One region of the Paenibacillus sp. J31P190 genome, then DNA from elsewhere that is predicted to be linked to it. Evidence: riboswitches for the same ligand, from Rfam matches in the RefSeq annotation. Region 1 holds a riboswitch; the other holds the start of a gene.
What was found. Region 1 has a riboswitch for cyclic di-GMP ahead of AC58U0_RS08045 (hypothetical protein). Riboswitches for the same ligand answer to the same signal wherever they lie in the genome.

Region 1 (3,428 bases):
ACTCCTTACATTGCGGCTCCCAAGCTTCCACAGATGGTAACATCGCTTTTGCCGGATCCCCATCTTATGAAAGCAGACGATCCCGCCATCCGCAGTCTGTAGCTTTCATGCAAAAAGTGCAGCTAATTTCTGCTCAAACTAACTTTCGGTATGCAGAAGCTGCAAAAACTACATCAAAATTAACCGATCCAGACTCAAACGCCAGTTTTGGTATGAATTTGATATACAAAATGCATCATCACTCTTCCCATGAGTCGCTATTAACAAATTTTGATGTACTTTTTGCATCAATGTTTGTCGCGAAGCAACCCCAACAACCCCAACCTTCCTGCCACGAACCGTATCCCATTCCACAGATTCAAATTTAGAACAAATTGGAGACACATATCGTCATTTTTCGTGTATAATTGGAATTCGGTGTCGTTTTCTTTGACCTTCGGTAAATTAAATAGCGATAGGAGCCCTTTCAAATGAATCGGTTACGTGGTTTTATAAGTTCTTATCATCCGATTGTACATACGTTAATTCTTGGAACCGTTATGGCCAGGGCTGCGTCCTCCATGAGTTTGCCTTTTCTCGCGATTTATTTAGCCAGACATACGTCGATGAGTGCAGTGATGATCGGAATTGTCATCGGAATGGGTTCTTTGGCTGGTACCGTAGGCGGTTTTATAGGCGGCACCTTATCGGACCGATTCGGAAGGCGCATTATTATGCTAGCTGCTCTTTTCGGCTGGGCGTTCGTGTTTTTAGGCTTCGGCATGGTTAAATTACCAATCCTGTTTATGCTGCTCAATATGCTGAACGGCTTGTGCCGATCCTTTTATGAGCCCGTGTCGCAGGCGTTGATGGCAGACCTGACAGAACCTGCGAAGAGACTTAAAGTGTTTTCGATGCGGTATATGGCCATCAATGTTGGTGTTGCTGTTGGACCACTTTTGGGTGCTTTTTTCGCTACGATGAATGGTGCGCTGCCTTTTCTTATTACAGGTATCATTTATTTTATTTATGCGGTTACCCTATACGCGCTGCTTATCGCTTTTGGCATCAAGAAAATCGAGGGTGAGAAAAAATCTTCGGTTACCTTTGGTTCTGCTTTGCGAGTAATTCGCAGTGATATGACTTTTCGCTTGTATATCCTTGGCGGTATTATTGGAGCTATCGGTTACTCACAGGTGATGGTGACACTTTCGCAATATTTGGAGATCAACTTTGTAGACGGTGTGAAATTGTTTGCGATCTTAATGAGTGTGAATGCGATCGTGGTTATTGCCATGCAGATTCCGCTTACTCGTTGGGCAGAAAAGTACACGCCCCTTACTGCAATTATAGTTGGCAACCTAATGTTTGCGTTAGGGGATGTCGGCTTTGCATTTTCCCACTCGCTGGTATGGCTTATTATTTCGATGGGGATTTTCACCTTTGGCGAGATTCTCAATTACCCCGCTGCTAATATGTTGATTGACAAATTAGCTCCCGAGCATATGCGTGGCACATATTTTGGCGCTCAAACATTAACGAACATAGGCCATTTTATCGGACCTTGGGTAGGTGGATTCTTGCTCGTTTCTTATGGTGGAAATACGTTGTATGTTCTTATGGCTGTTCTTACGATTACGGGATCCATTTTCTATTGGAGAGGCGCGAATCGTCAAATGTTGCTGAAAAATTCGTCGAAAAAAGAAATTTTTTGAAAAATAATGCAAAATTAGTTCTTTGGAACTATTCGATTTAGATACGACTTCCCGTATCCTTGAGAGTATAGTATTTATTACTCGTAACTCTCATTCATTCTGTAAGACATCTCGACAAAGGCAAAGCTGGCGAAAGCCAGTGACGCAAAGCTAAAGGGGCTTCCTTGTCCTGCAACCGGACACGCAGCCAGCCAGCCGCCGAACGATTGGGTATCAACATCAGAACCCCTCCGATCGGTTCACTATGGTGGGGTTTTTCTCTGTCATAACAAATTTATGTAAGAATAAAAGGAGGATCCAGCAGCATGCAGTCTGAAGGAATACTACAAGAAGAACAAAAAGTGACTTCGCTATGTGGTAATCATGTTGCCCGTTTGGTGCCTTCCTCGGATGGACCAAAGCTCATGATTAATCGGGAAGAATACGCGTTAAATGAGGCTTGTTGGGATGTTGAAATGTTTCACGGGAGAAACAATAGCATCTTGATTTTCTACTGGAAGGGCGAAGTTAAGCTTTCTGTAAAAATGCCGCCGATGTCGCAAATTGAAGCATTTTTGACTAGGCTTTATCAATGTTTATCATCCAAATTAAGAACGGTACAGCCTATCTAGGCGTACCGTTTTTTTATTGCCAGTTGAAAGGGATTTATAAAGACAAAATCATTGTCACAAATTGACACTAGCTGATATAATGAATGTCAGAGATTTAAGTAGTGCTTAGGAACTATTATTAGGGGGATACATAGCATGAGATTAATCACACGTTCGGATTTTGATGGTTTAGTATGCGCGATGCTTTTCAAAAAGCTAAACATGGTGGATGAAATGAAATTCGTCCATCCCAAAGATATGCAGGACGGTTTGATTGAGGTTTCAGAAAACGATATTTTGGCCAATGTCCCTTATGTAGCGGGTTGTGGCTTGTGGTTCGATCATCATTCCAGTGAACTTGAACGGATGGGCGAAAAGGTTGAATTCAAAGGGGAAACCCGAATCGCGCCAAGTGCGGCACGTGTTGTATATGATTACTATGGAGGGCGGGAAACCTTCGGCGATATCGATGATATTATGCGAGGGGTGGATAAAGCGGATTCGGCACAGTTCAGCAAGGAAGATATTTTGAATCCAAGCGGATGGGATTTATTATCTTTTATCATGGATGCTCGAACGGGTTTAGGGCGTTATCGCGATTATCGGATCAGTAACTATCAATTGATGGAAGACCTTGTGGAGCACTGTGCAACGATGTCCGTTCATGAGATTATGGAATTGCCGGATGTGAAAGAGCGTGTGGCGCGATATTTCGAACTAGATGCCTTATATCGTGATATGCTTCAAACCTATACACGGACGGAAGGCAATGTGATTATTACTGACCTTCGTGATGTGGAAACCATCTATCCAGGGAACCGTTTCATGGTATATGCCCTTTATCCAGAGCAAAATATCTCGATTTGGGTTGTCGATGGCCGAAACAAACAAAACTGCGTCTTTGCTTGTGGACATAGCATTGTGAATCGCTCGTCGAAAACGAATATTGGTAACTTGATGCTTCAAAATGGTGGAGGCGGTCATCATGCAGCTGGTACTTGCCAAGTTGACTATGTGGACGCTGAGGAAGTTTTGAAGAAAATTGTTGAAACGATGAGAACAGACGGATAAAATGAATGAAACGGACCGCAGGATGGGGAGTTCCCGGAATGCGGTTTTTCACGAAATGGGGACAGGGGGGAAT
Region 2 (3,428 bases), on a different contig from region 1:
GCTTCCTTCAAATATTGAATAATTTCATGTACATGTTTGGTCTCCGTATAAGGAGAAATGACAAAAATCTTTGTCGCATACAGAGCAATAGAATTAGCATCCTTCGTTTGAACAAGCAAATGCTTTTTGGTGTCGCCAAAGAATATGCGGTCGCGATGATTCCCAAGCATTTCGAATAAACGTTCGTTAAATTTATTATTCCGCTCAATTTCCTTAAGGGTGCACTTGCCTGAAACTTCTTCCTGAAAATGCGGACTGCCTTCCGGATATATACGAAATAGTGTAATGATGCCAGGATTATCGTTATTAACGATTTCAGCTTGAGGGATTTCTTCGCGCAGCGCTTCCCGGAAAGCGAGATTAACCTCAACGAACTGAGCCAGCAATTGCTGATAACCTTGAATGCCGAATGCAAGCAGAGCGCTGTATATACTGATAGAGCTTGCCATGCGCGAGCACTCCAACGTATATCCAGTATGATACTGTCCGTATCCCCGATGTCCGACATAGGGGGTTTCATCCGGATGCAGATCCATGAGCCTTAAATCGGCGGCATCCTTGACCAGAAATAGGCTTGTCAGGTAAGGGGTTTGCCCTAGCTTTTGAAAATCGAAGCATAGCGAGTCGGCCAAATGCAAATGCCTCATCTTGCTTTGGATAGAAATTAAAGCCTGAGCGACATCTTTCTTTAATTCGAGTGGATTGGCGGTGAAATCATAGTCATTAAAGAAAGCAAAGAATGCACCTAAGGCAGAGTCTGCATGAATATGTGGTCTCATCAATCTATGATGAACGGCTACTTTATCAGACACAGCATAAATTTGTTCCAAATCGTCAATCCCCATGGCATCCGTTGTTCCTGTCGTAGCTACAATGTAAATCGGGATTCCGCCTCGTGCGATTACTTCTTCCATTTTAACTCGCAGATCATCCACATCCATGGAACTGTCAGCATTCGTGCGAACTCTGATCAGTCTATCGCTCCCTATGCCGGATGCCTCCATAGATTTAAACAAGCTGTAGTGAGCGGCATCGGAACAAAAAGCATACAAGTTATCGGGAACACCTTTTTGCAAAGCGTCCGGAACGAATTTGGCGATCGCTATCCGGAGTCCTGAGAATACAGCTCCTTGCCCGCCCCACGTCGTATACCCGCCGCTTTTCAGCGCATCATAGTCTATTAATTTGGACATCATGCTGATGACCCTTACTTCCGCTTCAGCTCCGGCTGGGCCGTATACATCCCATAAATTGTTGCCATTAACCAAAAATGCCGCGATCATGCCCATAATCCCAGGGATGCTTGCCATCGGCAAAATATTCGTCAAAAAATATTTCGTATGATAAGGATGATCATGCAGCAATTTCAATAGCTCTGTATTAACTTCCTCTAGGGGGACGCTGCCATTAGGAATGAAGCTATCTCGAATTAGATTGTTATAGAAAGTCCCTGTTCGGTTTTTCTCGCCCTTGAGATTGACGCCATCCGGGTTTTTGAGATCATCCACTCCTGTTACTAGTTGTTCAATGAGCCGCAAAACCATTTGACGCGTTTGTTGGTTTCCATCCTCACTGGGGAATAATTGCTGTACATTCGTTAATCTCTTCTCTCTCATTAATTTCTCTCCTATCGATAGAATTGCTTGAAGAAAATGTTCACAAAAAAAAGGAGAAACACAGGCATGGATGCCCTATTCCACCAATTGCTACAATGCAACTGGCTGACATATCCTTGTTGGATGTAGTCCCTTTAGCTTTGCGTCCCTATTTTTCAATAGGTTTGCCATTATAAAGTTGTAGGTGAAAATTCCCATCTTCGACAATAATCGACAACAAAACTTTACAATTTTATACATTTGTATAGTATAGTAATATAAATAAAACAACACATTTTTCCAGTATTGTTTGTAAAGATATTATAATGTAACTATATTGCTTTTTTAACATTTTCCTCGGATGGTGGTAAAATAGGTTCGATTGTCTCTTTTCGAGACAGTTATACCAATACACGCAAATACGAGGGTACAGGGCTTATTTATTTCGAAAAAGCTAATCCAACTTATGGAAAGTGATAACACCGTTCTGGTTAAATGAAGTAGAGAATCCAGGAATCTAGGAATCTAGGAATCTAGGAATCTAGGAATCTAGGAATCTAGATGATAAAAAAAGCCTAATGGTAGACGCGCGCAACATATTATTGCGCCCAAGGCATATGTGTAACCATGCACACTTACTCAATCGAGAATTGTTGTACGTTGTACAACAATTTGTAAGCAAATCCACGTTTTCCTCACGAATGTTGCAGAAAATACAACAATTCCTACCAATAGCAGCCCAAATGGCGATAAATAGGCTGAATTGTTGTAAAACATACAATATCTTCAACTTTCACAGAACAAATCAAGGATAATTGTTGTACGTTGTACAACTTACCATCCTAATTCGGCAGTTCTCCCATATATCAGCACAAAACGCCCCTTCTTATTACGGGGGTAACCAGGGGAGAAGCTTCACTTACCCCAAAACAAAACAATAATAAAAAAAACCTGGCCATTAGCCAGGTCCTTCGATTAAGCCCCTCCAGCTACTTGGACATCTGCAACGATGTAAAACGATGTAAAACATCATTACAAGCCCACGCAGCGCGGGAGACAGCACTGTTTTCATCTGCAACGCTGAAAATCATCGTTACGTCGCGAGACAGCCATGGCTGAGACATCTGTAACGCTGTAAAACATCGTTGCAAGTTGCACGCAGCGCGGATATCAGGCCATATCTCACCTGTATATAGGGTTGCCTCTCTGTCACCCAAAACATATAAAATCTTATCAGTTGAGAAAACCTCTATCGAGACCATTCAAAGGTGAGCGAGCGCGTTTAGATGTAGCTTTTTTCGCCGATAAGAAAGGGGCCATCGTGACCCAAAACTTATTCTTTCTTATGGGGCAAAATAAGCTTCGTCACGACTTCCTAACAAGAAGTCCGACAAAGCTTATTTTCACACCCTCAGTTGCGGCGCATTCATGTTATGAGATGGGTTGAGCTGCATCCATATTCCCCTGTGAATGGAGATATAATTGCTCGTAATAGCCACGAAGCGCAAGTAATTGAGCATGGCTCCCTTCTTCAACAATTTTCCCCTGACTCATCACAATGATGCGGTTAGCATGCATAATGGTCGAGATGCGATGTGCGATTACAAGAGTCGTTCTTCCCTCGGCTACAACCTGAAGCGCGGATTGAATCAACTGCTCCGTTTGGGAGTCCAAATTCGCTGTAGCTTCGTCAAGAATCAGTACTTTCGGCTTGAATACGATAATTCGCGCGAATGAGATCAGTTGTCTCTCTCCTGCGGAAAGCCCGCTTCCTCTCTCGGATATGCGTGTCTCATAACCATCTTTCATTCGTGAAATGAGATTATCTGCCCC

Region 2: another riboswitch for cyclic di-GMP. It lies ahead of AC58U0_RS35050 (pyridoxal phosphate-dependent decarboxylase family protein); the one in region 1 lies ahead of AC58U0_RS08045 (hypothetical protein).

What each region holds. Positions count from the first base shown of each region.
Region 1 is NZ_JCAUAS010000003.1:211,862-215,289, reverse strand. Features, by position in the region: gene AC58U0_RS08050 (MDR family MFS transporter) at 471-1,694, shown strand; cyclic di-GMP riboswitch class I at 1,804-1,897, shown strand; gene AC58U0_RS08045 (hypothetical protein) at 2,000-2,305, shown strand; gene AC58U0_RS08040 (exopolyphosphatase) at 2,441-3,355, shown strand.
Region 2 is NZ_JCAUAS010000040.1:13,204-16,631, reverse strand. Features, by position in the region: gene AC58U0_RS35050 (pyridoxal phosphate-dependent decarboxylase family protein) at 1-1,616, opposite strand, end outside; cyclic di-GMP riboswitch class I at 1,710-1,795, opposite strand; gene AC58U0_RS35045 (ABC transporter ATP-binding protein) at 3,027-3,428, opposite strand, start outside.